DNA from 3 places in the Shewanella sp. JNE2 genome. Region 1 is predicted to be linked to each of the others. Evidence: predicted binding sites of a transcription regulator. Region 1 holds the regulator's gene; each other region holds the start of a gene.

The links. Region 1 encodes MetJ, which represses methionine synthesis genes. Its sites were predicted from a motif close to TAGACGTCTAGACGTCTA; they were not measured.
Region 2: metF (methylenetetrahydrofolate reductase) is a predicted target of MetJ. The motif match lies at 2,503-2,520, and genes of this name have one in related genera.
Region 3: serA (phosphoglycerate dehydrogenase) is a predicted target of MetJ. The motif match lies at 2,788-2,805, and genes of this name have one in related genera.

What each region holds. Positions count from the first base shown of each region.
Region 1 covers NZ_CP096169.1:592,624-598,166, forward strand. Annotated here, with positions in the region: gene phsA (thiosulfate reductase PhsA) at 1-1,035, shown strand, start outside; gene MZ182_RS02730 (4Fe-4S dicluster domain-containing protein) at 1,048-1,614, shown strand; gene nrfD (NrfD/PsrC family molybdoenzyme membrane anchor subunit) at 1,617-2,564, shown strand; gene MZ182_RS02740 (sulfite exporter TauE/SafE family protein) at 2,670-3,413, opposite strand; gene metJ (met regulon transcriptional regulator MetJ) at 3,556-3,870, opposite strand; gene metB (cystathionine gamma-synthase) at 4,083-5,246, shown strand; gene MZ182_RS02755 (bifunctional aspartate kinase/homoserine dehydrogenase II) at 5,258-5,543, shown strand, end outside.
Region 2 covers NZ_CP096169.1:2,938,270-2,943,812, forward strand. Annotated here, with positions in the region: gene MZ182_RS13115 (Tn3 family transposase) at 1-2,015, shown strand, start outside; partial or broken gene MZ182_RS13120 (IS66 family transposase) at 2,054-2,347, shown strand; gene metF (methylenetetrahydrofolate reductase) at 2,596-3,483, shown strand; gene MZ182_RS13130 (methyl-accepting chemotaxis protein) at 3,547-5,448, opposite strand.
Region 3 covers NZ_CP096169.1:3,744,458-3,750,000, forward strand. Annotated here, with positions in the region: gene MZ182_RS16750 (curlin) at 1-902, shown strand, start outside; gene MZ182_RS16755 (helix-turn-helix transcriptional regulator) at 1,071-1,736, opposite strand; gene MZ182_RS16760 (DUF2238 domain-containing protein) at 2,131-2,739, opposite strand; gene serA (phosphoglycerate dehydrogenase) at 2,894-4,123, shown strand; gene ygfZ (tRNA-modifying protein YgfZ) at 4,274-5,230, shown strand; gene MZ182_RS16775 (two-component system response regulator) at 5,293-5,543, opposite strand, start outside.

The DNA of each region.
Region 1 (5,543 bases):
CAAACCATTCTCGATGCGACCTTAAGTGCAGTGCCATATCAGTTACACGGCTGGGTGATGTCCCGCACTAACCCAATGCAAACCATGACAGACAGAGCGCGCGTTGTTGAAGCCATGAAAAAGCTCGACTTTATCGCCGTGTGTGATGTGTATATCAGTGAAACTGCGGCCTATGCTGATGTGATTTTACCTGAATCAACCTACCTTGAGCGCGATGAAGAAATTGCCGATAGGTCGGGGAAAAATCCTGCTTACTATGTGCGTCAACGAGTGGTTGAAACACTCGGTGATACAAGACCCTCTTGGCAAATCTTTAAAGACATTGGCAATGAACTGGGCCTCGGTGAGTTTTATCCATGGGACAACATTGAAACCCTGCAATTAATGCAAGTGAACCGCGATACCGCGCTGTTACGCCGAATTAAGGATGAAGGTTTTGTCAGCTTTGGTAAGCCTATTATGTTGCGCGAACCTAAGATGGTTGCCGAGTTTATTAAGGCATACCCCAATGCGCGACCCGCCGATGAAGACGGCACTTACGCCAGTGCACTGACCTTTAAAACCCCAAGCGGCAAAATTGAACTCACCTCCGCTAAAGTTGAAGCGATGGCTCCGGGGCGTGGAGTGATTAAGTTCCGCGAAGTGGCTCTGAAAAAACCAGACGAGCTCTACTTTATCCAAGGCAAAGTGGCTGTACACACCAATGGCGCCACCCACAATATTCCTATGTTGGCGAACCTGATGCCTGATAACGCTATCTGGGTTCACCCAGTGACAGCGGGCAAGTTAGGGATCAGTAATGGCGATCCAATTCGTCTCACCAGTAGCGTAGGTACCGAAGAAGGTCATGCCTTAGTCACACCAGGTATTCGCCCAGATACTGTATTTGCTTATATGGGTTTCGGCTCTAAAAACAAAGAGTTGGTCAGAGCAACGGGCAAAGGTATCCACTGCGGAAACTTACTTCCCCACGTGACAGCACCTGTGTGCGGCATGAATGTGCACACTACGGGTGTCACGCTGGCAAAGCGCTAATCGGAGGCTTAAATGAATAAACGATATGTAATGGTGCACGACGAGAATAAGTGCATCGGCTGCCAAGCTTGTAACGTGGCGTGTCGCAGTGAAAATGGTGTACCTGAAGGTGTTACCCGCCTACAGGTACGTGTCGAAGGCCCCTATGGTGAAATGCCCAATCTGCATTTCAAATACCACAGGGTATCCTGCCAACAGTGTGAAGATGCACCCTGCGTTAAGGTGTGCCCAACGGGGGCTGCCTATGTGGGTGAAGACGGCATTGTTTCTATTCATGCAGATAAGTGTGTGGGTTGTATGTACTGTGTGGCGGCGTGCCCCTACAAAGTACGTTTTATGAACCCAGAAACTAAAGTCGCGGATAAGTGCAACTTCTGTAAAGACACGCGTTTAGCGCGGGGTGAAGAGCCTGCTTGTGTGACTGTGTGTCCAACCGATGCGCTTGTGTTTGGTGATGCCAATGATCCTAAGAGTGAAGTGGCCATCATGCTCAATACCAAAATCACTTACCAAGATAAAACCCATTTGGGCACTAAGCCTAGGGTGTATCGCGTTCCTACCAAAAGAGGGGGGATTTGATTATGAACAATACTTGGGGCGATATGACGCAATATGATCCAGTGACTTGGCACTGGGTTATCGCCGTCTACCTATTTATGGCGGGGTTATCCGCGGGCAGTTTACTGATTGGTATCGGTCTACGTTGGGCGAATAAGGAGCTTAACGCTGGAGTTGAAAGCAGTATTCTTAAGGCGGCGGCCATTATTGGGCCTGTAGCGATCAGTTTAGGTTTGGCGTGCTTAGTGTTTGATTTAACCAAGCCATTCCATTTCTGGTTAATCTTGATTAACTACAACTTCCAGTCAGTGATGGCTATTGGGGTGTTGGCGCTGCTGGCTTATTCACCCTTGGCATTTGCCTACGCGATTCTCGTATTGCGTGACGATTTGCCAAAGTGGGGCTTAGGTTTCTTAGTGCCTATTGCTAAGTTACTTATGCCCTTTAGAAAGGTGATTGAAGTATTGCTGTTTGTCCTCGCTATTGGCGTAGGGGCTTACACTGGCTTCTTAATTTCGGCCATGAATGCCTATCCTATGCTCAATACTGCGGTACTGCCTGCACTGTTTTTAGTGTCAGGCTTATCGGCGGGCGCTGCGGCTAACGCGGTACTGGCGTTGCTGATGTTTAAGACAGACAGTCACGATAAAACGCTTGTCAAAATGCACGGTTTAGAATTGCCTGTGATGGCGATTGAAGTCATGTTCCTGTTTATGTTGTTCTGCGCCTTGTACTTTAAAGGTGGTGCTGCGGCTGCAGCACTGGCTTCATTGACAACAGGTGTTTGGGCAAGCGTATTCTGGATTGGCGTAGTGGGTATCGGCTTTGGTATTCCATTGCTGTTTATGCTGCTACCCGCTGCGACTCGCCATACTAAGGGCGCAATGATCATGGTTGCCTGTGCTAGCTTAACGGGCGTGCTCGCACTGAGACACTTTATTGTGTACGCAGGACAAAGCTACTTAAGCTGAGTGTAGATAGGCTTTACATATTGAGAGATAAAGAAAAAGCACTGGCAATGTCAGTGCTTTTTATTGTTTGAATCTTGAGAAGGTTTGCCTGTACAAGCAGGGCACTTATTGGGGTAATAGCTCGATAACCGACTTTACCGTTAACACTAACGCGCTGATGGCACAGAGGGCTAATGTCGCCATTTTTGTTTTATGTTTATCGATGCGTCCCACGAGTTTACCTGCGACTAAATAACCCAAAATGACTGAGGGTAATAGCATTAAGGAGAGCCATAGGTGTTTGATCTCTAGCAAGCCTGTTACAGCTAAAATACACAGCGCAATCATAGAGCTAAAAATAAAGAAGGCCGATAAAGCTGCGCGAAACTGCGAGGCATCTTTGCCTGCCAATAAAATCGCCATTGGCGGGCCACCAATTGCGGCAATATTGCCGAAAATCCCTGAAACCACACCCGCACTGAAGAGGGTTGCTTTATTAACGGGGAGACTGAATTTATATAGGCTGAGAATAACCGCGATTGTCACAATGGCGGCGATGGATAAACCGAGTATGGGTTGAGGCGCAAACAGCAACAGGCTGGCACCGATAAAACCGCCGGGTACGCGACCGATAAGAGCATATTGCAAGCCATTGAATTCTAAATGACCGCGCTCACGCACTAAGGTAAGTAGCGCGATAGAGAATCCCATCGCAATAACGGGTGCAGGGACAAGCTGCGGATCGACGATATACAACAAGGGGCTAGCAACAACCGCAAGCCCAAATCCAATCAGGCTTTGGGTTAAGGCGCCCATAAACACGATTAGCGAGGCTAAGGCAAGTGTCTGGGGATCTATCATAGAAAACATAGGGTTCCTACATACCCCAAAATCTCAAGATAAACTCATCGCTTGAGATTATGTAGGCATAAACAAAAAGGGACCGTTAACGATCCCTATTGATGAGCAATGTGATCTTGAAAATAACAGCAATCTTGGAAGCGACGAGTCGCTATTCCATGTCTTCCCACTCGATCCCCATTTCGTCCATCAACAACTTGGCTTCGGCGGGAATACTATCTGGGTTGTCTTTTGACAGATCGTCATCGTTAGGCAATGGCTGGCCAGTGTAGGCGTGCAAAAATGCCTCACACAACAGCTCGCTGTTGGTGGCGTGACGTAAATTATTGACCTGACGACGAGTACGTTCGTCCGTAAGGATCTTAAGCACTTTGAGCGGAATGGACACAGTAATTTTCTTTACTTGCTCATTCTTCTTGCCATGTTCAGCATAGGGGCTGATATATTCCCCATTCCATTCAGTCATTGACTCACCTGTTATAACGCTAAATTCGGGGCAGATTTTAAACCCTTACAAACAACAGTCAAATTATTGCTACTATTTCTTAGGGATTGCAAACAGATTTCTTTATGTTTAGACGTCTAAACGTCTTAACGCCTATTGACGATGTGGTTGGGCTTAGGTACATTTAGACGTCCAGACATCTCTATCAGTCTACCGAATTTAGGAGTCCACCCATGGCAGAGCGTCAATTAGCCACACTGGCAGTGCGTCAGGGTATCGAAAGCGATACTCAATATGGTGCCGTTGTGCCACCGATTTATTTGTCGACTAATTACGCCTTCGATGGTCATAACAATCCCCGCGAATTCGATTACAGTCGTTCAGGCAACCCAACGCGCTGCATTTTAGGCGAAGCATTAGCCCAATTAGAAAAGGGGGCGACTGCTATAGTGACATGCACTGGCATGGCGGCCATCACCTTAGTGACCACCTTACTCGGCCCAGATGATCTCTTGGTTGTGCCCCACGATTGTTACGGCGGTTCCTACCGTTTATTTACCAACTTGGCGAAGAAAGGCCAGTTTAAGCTGATTGTGGTGGACCAAACTGACAGTCAAGCGTTAGCCGCAGCCATAGCGCAGAATCCTAAGATGGTGTGGCTCGAAACCCCATCGAACCCGTTATTGCGTGTGGTGGATATCGAAGCCATTGCTAAGGCGAGCCATGATGTCGGCGCGCTGGTGGTGGTCGATAACACCTTTTTATCGCCGATATTGCAACAACCCCTATTGTTAGGTGCGGATATCGTTATCCATTCCACCACTAAATATATCAATGGTCACAGCGATGTGGTCGGCGGCGCTGTGGTCGCCAAAGATGCACAAATCGGCGAAAGCTTACATTGGTGGTCGAACACTCTAGGCTTAACGGGGTCAGCCTTCGACAGTTATCTGACCCTGCGCGGCCTACGTACTCTAGCGGTACGCATTCGCGAACATCAAGCCAATGCCCAGCGCATTGTTGAGGTATTAACCCAAAGCCCTGTGGTGAGCAAAGTCTATTACCCTGGTCTTGCGGATCACCCTGGTCACGCCATTGCGGCCAAGCAGCAAAAAGGCTTTGGCGCTATGCTGAGCTTTGAGCTCAAAGGCGGCGAGACCGAAGTGGTGGCCTTTTTAGGTGCATTAAGTTTATTTAGCGTGGCAGAAAGTTTAGGTGGCGTCGAAAGTTTAGTGGCCGTGCCCGCCACTATGACCCACAGAGCCATGGAGCCGCAGGCGCGCTTCGAGGCTGGTATTAAAGACACCCTATTGCGTCTATCGGTGGGTATTGAAGATGCCGCCGATTTAGTTGCAGATATTCAAGCAGGATTAGCCGCCGCTGCGGCTTGTCAGTAGAGGAATAATAGATGGCACGTTGTCACTTACATAAATTTGGTGGCTCCAGTTTAGCGGATGCCGATTGTTATCGTCGAGTCGCCCATATCCTGTTAACCCACGGTCATAGTGATGATCTTGTGGTGGTCTCTGCAGCGGGTAAGAGCACGAATTTTCTGTATAAATTATTAGCGCTGCGTGATGCGGCTCAGCTATGGCAAGAAGAATTACAAGTGCTGATCAGCTACCAACAGGGGTTGATTGAGCAGTTGTTGTCGAATGAACAAGCCCGCGATCTGCGTGAGCGTTTGGCGACTG
Region 2 (5,543 bases), 2.2 Mb from region 1:
GCAAGGCGATCAACGACAAGGTGCGGATGTATGGGCGCATCGGTCAGGCGCTGATTGAAGCCAAACAAAACGGCGGCGATCCGTTCGCCGCCATCGAAGCGGTCATGCCGTGGGACACCTTCGCCGCCAGCGTCACCGAGGCGCAAACGCTGGCGCGGCCTGCAGATTTTGATTTCCTGCACCATATCGGCGAGAGTTACGCCACGCTGCGCCGCTATGCGCCGCAGTTCCTGGACGTGCTCAAACTGCGCGCCGCGCCCACCGCCAAGGGTGTGCTCGATGCCATCGACGTGCTGCGCGGCATGAACAGCGACAGCGCGCGCAAGGTGCCCGCCGATGCGCCAACCGCATTCATCAAGCCGCGCTGGGCAAAGCTGGTTCTGACCGACGAGGGTATTGACCGGCGTTACTACGAATTATGCGCCCTGTCGGAGCTGAAGAACGCACTGCGCTCTGGTGATGTTTGGGTGCAGGGTTCGCGTCAGTTCAAGGACTTCGACGAATACCTGGTGCCGATCGAGAAGTTCGCCACCTTGAAGCTGGCCAGCGAATTGCCACTGGCCGTGGCCACCGACTGCGACCAATATCTGCATGACCGACTGGAATTATTGGAGGCGCAACTCGCCACAGTCAACCGCATGGCGGCGACCAACGACTTACCGGACGCCATCATCACCACTGCATCGGGCCTGAAGATAACGCCGCTGGACGCAGCGGTGCCAGACGCCGCGCAAGCCTTGATTGACCAGTCGGCGATGTTGCTGCCGCACCTCAAGATCACCGAGTTGCTGATGGAGGTCGATGAATGGACGGGCTTCACGCGCCACTTCACACACCTGAAGACCGGCGACACGGCCAAGGACAAAACCTTGCTGATGACGACGATTCTGGCTGATGGTATCAATCTTGGGCTCACCAAGATGGCCGAGTCCTGCCCTGGCACCACCTACGCCAAGCTGTCTTGGCTGCAAGCCTGGCACGTTCGCGACGAAACCTATTCGACGGCGCTGGCCGAGCTGGTGAACGCACAGTATCGACAACCCTTCGCCGGAAACTGGGGCGACGGCACCACGTCATCGTCGGACGGCCAGAACTTCCGAACCGGCAGCAAGGCAGAGAGCACCGGGCATATCAATCCGAAGTATGGAAGTAGCCCTGGGCGGACGTTCTATACCCATATCTCCGACCAATACGCGCCCTTCAGCGCCAAGGTGGTCAACGTCGGCTTGCGCGACTCGACTTATGTGCTCGATGGCCTGCTGTACCACGAGTCTGACTTGCGTATCGAGGAACACTACACCGACACGGCGGGCTTCACCGATCATGTGTTCGGCCTGATGCACTTTCTGGGATTCCGGTTCGCGCCGCGCATCCGCGACCTGGGCGACACCAAGCTGTTCATTCCCAAGGGCGATACTGCCTACGATGCACTCAAGCCGATGATTAGCAGCGACAGGCTGAACATCAAGGCTATTCGCGCTCATTGGGATGAAATCCTACGGCTGGCCACTTCGATCAAGCAGGGCACGGTGACGGCCTCGCTGATGCTGCGCAAGCTCGGCAGCTATCCGCGCCAAAACGGCTTGGCCGTCGCCCTGCGCGAGCTGGGGCGCATCGAGCGCACGCTGTTCATTCTGGATTGGCTGCAAAGCGTGGAGCTGCGCCGCCGCGTCCATGCGGGGCTGAATAAGGGCGAGGCGCGCAACGCGCTGGCCAGGGCGGTCTTCTTCTACCGATTGGGTGAAATCCGCGACCGCAGTTTTGAGCAGCAGCGCTACCGGGCCAGCGGCCTCAATCTGGTGACGGCGGCCATCGTGTTGTGGAACACGGTCTATCTGGAGCGTGCCACCAGTGCTTTGCGTGCCCACGGCATGGCGCTGGACGACACGTTGCTGCAATATCTGTCCCCGCTGGGGTGGGAGCATATCAACCTGACCGGCGATTACCTATGGCGCAGCAGTGCCAAGGTCGGTGCGGGGAAGTTCAGGCCATTGCGACCGCTGCCACCGGCTTAGCGTGCTTTATTTTCCGTTTTCTGAGACGACCCCTTAAAGAGCATAGCCAAAGTTTATGGCTGTTCTTAACCAACCCTAAAATCCCTCTGACCAACAACGAAGCAGAGCGACGATTGCGCGGCTTCGTCATTCAGAGAAAAATCAGCTACGGTACCACCTCGGATGCAGGCGATAAGTTCCGAGACCGTCTACACTCGCTAATCGAAACGTGTAAAAAGCGGAAAATATCGTCACTTGATACGCTTTCACGAATAGCCAACGCGGTGGTTCGTCAGCAGCCATACCCAAATGTGTTCGACCTTAAGCACACGAGTTTTTATCTAAATACCTAGTCAACATGCTACTGGTGAACGCTTACGGTTAAAGGACTCATTCGAGTCCTTTTTTATTGACTAAAATTAAGCTGGTCTACAAGCGATAAGAAAATGCAACAAATGGAGATTTTTTGGCTTGACTTGCATCTCAGTTTCTCTAGTATATGGACATGTAGACGTCCAAACGTCCATTTGATTTGAACCACTGAACTATAGAGTCGTGCCATGGGCGGTTAGTCGTGCCAAGGGCGGTTGAGGAAATACACATGGCTTTTCATCACGCACAACATTCACATTCGCTAAACCAGAGCTTGTCTGAGCTTAATGGCGATATTAATGTTTCTTTTGAGTTTTTTCCGCCATCGACCCCCGAAATGGAACAGATCCTGTGGAATTCTATCCGTCGTTTAGAGCCACTGAATCCTAAGTTTGTGTCTGTGACTTATGGTGCTAACTCTGGCGTACGTGACCGTACCCATGGCGTGATTGAGCGTATCCAACAGGAAACGGATCTTGTTGCCGCGCCGCACTTAACCTTAGTGGATGCCAGCGATGAAGAATTATTAGAACTGGCGAAACATTATTGGAAATCGGGCATCCGTGACATAGTGGCACTGCGTGGTGACTTACCCGCAGGCAGCCCAAAGCCAACCCGTTTTGCGGCCGATTTAGTGCGTTTGCTGCGCTCTGTGGCTGACTTTGATATTTCCGTTGCGGCCTATCCAGAAGTGCACCCCGATGCGAGCAATGCACAGGCGGATTTGATCAACCTTAAGCGTAAGATTGATGCGGGTGCCAGCCGTGCCATTACCCAATTTTTCTTCGATGTGGAATCTTACCTGCGTTTTCGTGATCGCTGCGTTGCCGCTGGTATCGATGTTGAAATCGTGCCAGGCATCTTACCTGTGACTAACTTTACCCAGCTAAAACGTTTCGCGGGCATGACCAATGTGTCGTTACCTAATTGGTTACATAAGCAATTTGATGGCCTAGAAAACGATGCGGGTACACGCCAATTGGTGGGGGCAAACGTGGCAATCGATATGGTAAAAGTATTGTCCCGTGAAGGCGTGAAGGATTTCCATTTCTACACCTTAAATCGCGCCGAATTGACCTACGCGATTTGCCACACTTTAGGCGTGCGCCCTAAATAACACCTTATAAAATGAGCTAATAAAAACGCCGCAGAGAATGCGGCGTTTTGTTTTTTCTGTGCTTTAAATTTTAAATTGAGCCAATAACGTTGTTAAACGGGCTGCGAGTTGGGCAAGTTCATCGCCAGCGCGTGCAGTTTGTACCGCACTATCTGTCGCATTGGTTGCAATATCATTGATGTTATTGACATTTTTATTAATTTCTGCCGAAACGGCGCATTGCTCATTTGCGGCGCTGGCAATTTGAATGTTCATTTGGCTAATAGTTGAAACGGCATGGGTAATGGCTTCTAGTGCTTCACCCGCTTGGTGGACTTGGGATACGCAGCTTTGGGTGGTACGGGTGCTGGTTTCCATCGCATTAACCGTGGATTTAGCTTTATGTTGAAGCGCTTCGATCATCTGCTGAATTTCTGTGGTAGATGCTTGGGTGCGGCTAGCAAGGGTGCGCACTTCATCGGCAACCACCGCAAATCCTCGACCTTGTTCACCCGCCCTTGCGGCCTCAATTGCCGCATTGAGTGCGAGTAAGTTAGTCTGGTCGGCAATATTACGGATAACCACAAGCACAGAATCAATTTCAGCGGTATTACGCTCTAATTCATTGATTGCGCTCGCTGCTGTGGCTATCTCCTCGGCTAGAATCGCTATCGTTGATACCACTTTTTGTACGACCAATTTGCCTTGTTCGGTTGAGTCATTGGCGTGATTGGCGGCATCGGCCGCATCGGTGGCGTTATGGGCAACTTCTTGTACCGTTGCGGCCATTTCATTCATTGCGGTAGCAACTTGCTCGGTTTCGAGGTGTTGGCGATTCGCCATTTGCTGGGTTTCTCGCGTAATGCTCGACATTTCCTCTGCGGAGGTGGCGAGCAGGCTGGTAGAGTCGGCAACTTGGGAAACTGTGCTGTGAATTTTTTCAACAAAGCGGTTGAATGCCATGGATAATTCTGCGATCTCATCCTTACCATTTACCGCGATTCGGCGGGTTAAGTCACCTTCACCTTCGGCGATATCATTCATGGCTTGGGTGGTTTCTGCGATAGGGCGTGTAATACCCTTGGCAATAAACCAAGCAATGGCGGTTCCAATGAATAGCGCTGCTAAACCGATAAGGATCAGCTTAAGACGAATATCTGCCATCGTCTGCTCTGAATGGGTTCTATCCATCGCGATATCGAGTACCCCAAATACATTCCCTGAATAATCTTTTATGGCGTGTCGATACAGGGCGTAGGTTGTGTTATTTAAGGTGAGAGTGCGGATCACTTCATGGCCTTGCATAACCGTATTTAGCTCATTTATTGCTTGGGTATCAGGCGTGAAGGTGGCACCAAATAACTTATATTTTGGACCATCAGGTAATATGAGGGCGATTTCCGCTTGATAGGCTTGTTTAAAATTATCAAAAAAAGGTTGACCGAAGGACATGCCAAATTCCACCGAACCTGTGTGTTGTCCGTTGTAACTCATTGGTACTAAGCCGCGAATACCCAATCCTTCCACTCCATATTCCAAGCCATAGAGGGGGTGTTTTTGGCTATTTGTCTCAACGATGGTTTTACGTATGCTGGTGAGATCATCGCCAAATTTTTCAGGGCGATGTAAACGCAGGAAAGATGTGGCGGGTGGTGTGTGAAATTGGAATTGCTGAACGGCAAAATCACGCTTGAGTTGGGTAAAGATAGGCAAGGTGCGTGTGGTGAGTTCATCACGATCACCCATTGCAAAGGTGCTTTGCACTTCAGGTGTGAGCGAGATAATGGTAGCCATTGCTTCGGCTAATTTGCCCGAAGAGGCGATTTCGGCCACTGCGGTTTCATAGAGCTTATGGAGTTCTCTTTGTTCGGATTCAGCAACTTGGCGACTGAATTCGGAGAGCACGAGCGGCATGATAAAACTCATTGCTGTTAACAGTAATAGACAGATCCCGATAACGATCCTCGTACTAATTTTTAGATTTATCAAAGCAGCCTCCAGTTCATGTGCGCATCTATCTAAATTATCTGCTTAATATTATAGAGATACAACATGACAATATTTGAGAGGGGACGAACCTT
Region 3 (5,543 bases), 1.4 Mb from region 1:
GTAACAACAACGACGTGTCTGTTGAACAAGTGGGTAACAATAACTTTGGCGCGGCTAAAGGCATTGCAGGCGACAACAATAGCGTTGATATGGTTCAAAAGGGTGATAACCATGTTGGTTTTGTTTATGCACTAGCGGGCAGCGATAACGATATTGCCATGGATCAAAAAGGTCGTGGCAACACCGCTTATCTTGCTATGACAACGGGTGACGACAACAGTATTGATATTACCCAAAATGGTAGCGGCAACACTATCGGTGATACTTTAGTGGCCGATATCCAAGGTGATGATAATGATATTACTATCACCCAAAAAGGCGATGTTAACGGTGCAGAGTTCCAAGTATGGGGCGATAGTAACGATGTAGATTTACAACAAAGAGGCGATGCTAACTTCGCCACCTTTGGCGCATACGGTACAGATAACGACTTCGACTTATCTTCTAAAGGCAATTACAACGAAATCGTTGCCTTCGCAGAGGGTGAAGACAACAGTATTGAAGTCGACCAAAAAGGTGATGCGAACTTTGCTTATGTCGATGCAGTCGGTAACGATAACGAAGTCGATGTTGAGCAAAATGGTAATCAAAACGAGAGCATAATTTCTATTGCAGGTAACAATAATGCCGATGCAACTGCACTTCAAAAGGGCGATCTTAACCTTATTGATTTGATTATCAAAGGCGATGAAAACACGGCACAAATTGCCCAATCAGGTAATAGAAACTGGGTCGGTGGTGACGATAGTGCCTCATTCACAGTTAAAGGTGACAACAACAGCCTATTGATCGCTCAAAAGGGGAATGACAACTTAGTGTTGGGCTCTCAAGCTGGCAATAACAACAGCATCAGCGTGAACCAATCAGGCAATATGAACATTGCCACTGTAGTGCAATACTAATAAATACTGCTAAACCGCCATAGCTAACTCTTTGGTGTTGTTTGATAAAATGGTATAAAAAAAGCGGGAATGTTTACATAAACATTCCCGCTTTTCTATTTTGATATGCCAGCAATCATTAACATTAACCACTCAAAGCAACAGGCAAATGACCACACCCTTTGCAGGTTAACTACATAGCTCAAAGTGAGTTTGATAGGTTTGCGCCCAACGTAAAAGCTCAACCCGATTACGAGACTGGGTCTTGCGGAAAATAGAGGAAATGTGTGCTTTTACTGTATGTTCGCTGATGCATAACCTATGGGCAATTTCTTTATTCCTTGCGCCACTGGATACAAATTGAATAATGGTACGTTCACGGGATGTCAGCATCTGCAGCATAGCCACTGTATCGGAGGGCATCTCATTATTACCCTCTAACTTTTGTACGACACGGCGAAACATTTTGCTTAGCAACGTTCTATCGTACCAAAGCTCCTCTGCCACCATTTTACGTAAACCCGTTAACATCAGATCCATACGTTGATCGGCAAATAAAATACCTCGAATGCCGAGTAACATTGCAGATTCTTGGTCTAAGGAGTCTCGCTCAACTTGATACAGCGCCACAGGAAAATGTGACACTAAACGCGAAGCCAGCAAAGGAATTCCTTTGTTATCTAATGCTGAACCTTTTTGGGTAATCAGATAAAAACTACGACGGCTTTTATCTAAATCCAATTCTGCGGCGTGCTTTACAATACGCGTTTTCAAACCTATGGATTCAGCGAGTAACGCTAAATGACATGGCGCGGCCATTTGGTGTAAAAAAACCAATTCATTAATTGTGCTCAATGACTCTCCTCCCTGAAAAGTATTCTCTTATTGCAAAATGGTCTGTTTGACTCGTCTTCTAGTTAGATTTCTCAACATTCCATTAACCTAGTTAATTCTGACTAGTTAACGATTGAAAAACATCACCCAAATGTACTATTCCCTGTTTAGCCATAGTAAGTTCGACTAACACACCATCGAAAAACGGGTTATGAGTCAAAACCACTCGTTAAATCCACAGCCTCACAGCACTTGCACTGTTAAACTAGGATGAGCCGCCCAAAGTTGCAACATAAATTAAACATAAAGGTTAGTGCAAAAGTATGACAACGCTATGTCGTCATACTTTCATCAGATGTGCTTAGCGGGAGGAAAATCTTGCCACTCAAATAAACCGCATCATTCACCAGTCATACTAAGTGCTTGGTGTAAGTGCTGCTATTTGCTTATCTTGAAAACGAGACAACAAAGTCAGTGCTACTATCGCGCCAATAAGGGCAAAGAACATATCCGATTGAGTGTCCCATACATAGCCTTGAGTTCCCAAAAAGGCTTCAGCCCCTTCGCCGGTTGCCACAGCAACCCACCATTCGATCAGTTCATAAAACGCCGAAAAAGCGAGCACAAAACAAGTGGCAAGAAACGCACACCAAGCCCCAGGTTTAACAGCTTGATTACGCAACATAATTTCACGGGCGAGCATGGCTGGGATAAAACCTTGGGCAAAATGCCCGACTTTATCGTAATTATTACGTTCCGAGCCCATCCAATCAGCAATAGTGTCAAACAACGGCACTTCAGCGTAAGTGTAATGAGCGCCCACAAACAACACACAGCAATGTATTAAAATTAACAAATACGCCAAAGGTGTTAGCGGAAAACGGTTACGGGTAAAAAATAAAATCGGTACTGCGACTAATCCAGGCAAGGCTTCGAGCAACCAAGTAAATAGATCTGCGGGTTTTATCGCCGACCATATTAAAACTGAGAGGTAAATACCGCACCATGCGATTTTGTTATTCAATGTTTCTTCCTCTTATGCGATATTGTTCTAAATTTAGAATATTAACTTTAGCCATCTAGCCCTCCACACTGAGCAAAAAAAGTGCTACTTTGGTGGGTGAAGGTTGTCAGCATATCATAAGAAACATTTCTATTAATTAGAGGGTACCCATATCATGGCGAAACATTCGCTGGACAAGGATAAGATCAAGATCCTGCTGTTGGAAGGCGTCCACCAATCCGCGGTCGATGTATTTGAACGTGCGGGATATACCAATATCGAATATCACAAAGCCTCTTTAGGTAATGAAGCCTTACTTGAATCCATCAAAGATGCGCACTTTGTAGGGCTTCGCTCGCGTACTCAGTTAACTGCCGAGGTGCTGAAACGTGCCGAGAAGTTAATCGCGATTGGTTGTTTCTGTATTGGTACTAACCAAGTTGATCTTGCCACCGCCGAATCCCTTGGTATTCCTGTATTTAACGCGCCATTTTCAAACACGCGCAGTGTTGCTGAGCTAGTGATTGGCGAAATCATTATGCTGATGCGAGGCATCCCTGAGCGTAATGCCATCGCCCACCGTGGCGGTTGGATGAAAACCGCTGCAGGCAGCTACGAAGTGCGTGGTAAAACCTTAGGTGTAATTGGTTACGGCCATATTGGTACTCAACTTGGCATTCTGGCGGAAACCTTAGGTATGCGCGTGGTGTTCTTCGATATCGAAGACAAACTGCCGCTAGGTAACGCACAGCAAATCCATTCAATGGAGCAACTGCTGGCGCAATCTGATGTTGTAAGTTTACACGTCCCTGAAACACCACAAACCAAAGATATGATAGGCGCACCTGAGTTTGCCGCTATGCGTAAAGGCAGCATCTTTATCAACGCCTCACGCGGTACAGTAGTCGATATCGATGCCTTAACGGTCGCCTTAAAAGAACGTCACCTCGCGGGCGCCGCAATCGATGTGTTCCCCGTCGAGCCACAATCCAATGACGATGAGTTTATCACTCCTCTGCGTGGTTTAGACAACGTATTACTCACGCCGCACGTCGGTGGTAGTACGGCTGAGGCTCAGGAAAACATTGGTATTGAAGTGGCTGGTAAGTTAGCGAAATATTCAGACAACGGCTCAACCGTGTCTGCGGTTAACTTCCCTGAAGTGTCGCTGCCAACGCATAAAGGCACCTCACGCTTACTGCATATTCACCAAAACCGCCCTGGCGTACTGATCAAGATCAACCAAGCCTTCTCGGAAAAAGGCATCAACATCGCCGCCCAATATCTGCAAACTACCGCAGAAATTGGTTATGTCGTGATGGAAGTTGATACCACTCAAGCGGAAGAAGCCTTAGTTGAGCTCAAAGCGATTGAAGGCACACTGCGTACCCGCGTACTGTTTTAAGATATTAATCCAACCGCATACGCGTATTGGCTAAAGTACACATTAAGGCGCATATATCATTCACAGATATGTGCGCCTTATGCTTTTGAGCAAACTGGAATTCCGTTACAATCTAGCCTCTCACATCGTCTTCATTTTCAGGATCTCGCTATGACTATTTCAGTTTCTACACCCCATTGGGATCTGGACGCTACCTTGCCTCCACTTATGCTTGCCAACTTATCTCATATGGGCCTCATCAAAGTCGTTGGAGAACAAGGCCGTAGTTTTATCCATGGCCAAGTGACCACAGACATCAGCTCATTGGCCACGGATCAATGGCGCTGGGGCGCCCATTGCGATCCTAAAGGTAAAATGCTGGCCAGTTTCAGAACCTTTGCCATCCAAGAGGCACTCTTTATGTTGATGCCAAAGGGTGCTATCGAAGTCGATTTACCCCAGCTACAAAAATATGCGGTATTTAGCAAAGCTACCTTAAGCAATGCATCCGGTGAATGGACTTTACTCGGCGTTGCCGGCGAACAAGCCTGCCAATTTGTGAAACAGCATTTTGGTGATATTCAGCAAGAACTCACACTCATTGAAAATGGTGCGATTTTAAAAGACGCGGATAGATTTATTTTGGTTCTGCAACCAGAAACCGCAAACACCCTCGTTGCTAAGCACACAGTATTTGATGCCACCGCTTGGCAAGCATTAGAAATTGCAGCGGGTTATCCTAACCTTGCCGCCAGTCATGCCCACCAGTACGTACCACAAATGTGTAACCTGCAAGCTGTTAATGGTATCAGCTTTAATAAAGGCTGCTACATGGGACAAGAAACCGTCGCCCGCATGAAGTACCGCGGCGGAAATAAGCGCGCACTTTACATTCTCCATGGCACAACCTCGTTAACGGTGGATCTGGAAACTAGCCTTGAAATTGCGATGAAAGACGGTTATCGCAAAGGGGGGCAAATCATTGAATTTGTGCAACGCGGTAATCAAGTATTGCTGACTGCCGTACTGGCTAACGATACCGAAAATGACGCTAAACTGCGTTTTGCTGACGATGAGCAATCAAGCTTGACAATTCAAGCCTTACCTTACTCACTAGATGAAGCATAACCCTTTATTTTATAAACGATAAAGGCGCCATGTGCGCCTTTATTTTCACTAAGATTTAATCCTCAATGCTCTAAATAGGTATCTCGAATCGCAATGACTTCTGGCAGGATTTGTTTAAATGCCTCCACCAGCTTAGGGTCAAAATGCTTACCGGCTTGGTTTTCGAGTAACTCCATTGTTGCCTCTATGGTCCAAGGCTGTTTATACGGTCGCTGGGATGTTAGCGCATCGAACACGTCCGCAATCGCGGTGATACGGCCTTCAATTGGGATATTCTCACCCATTAACCCATTGGGGTAGCCTGAACCATCCC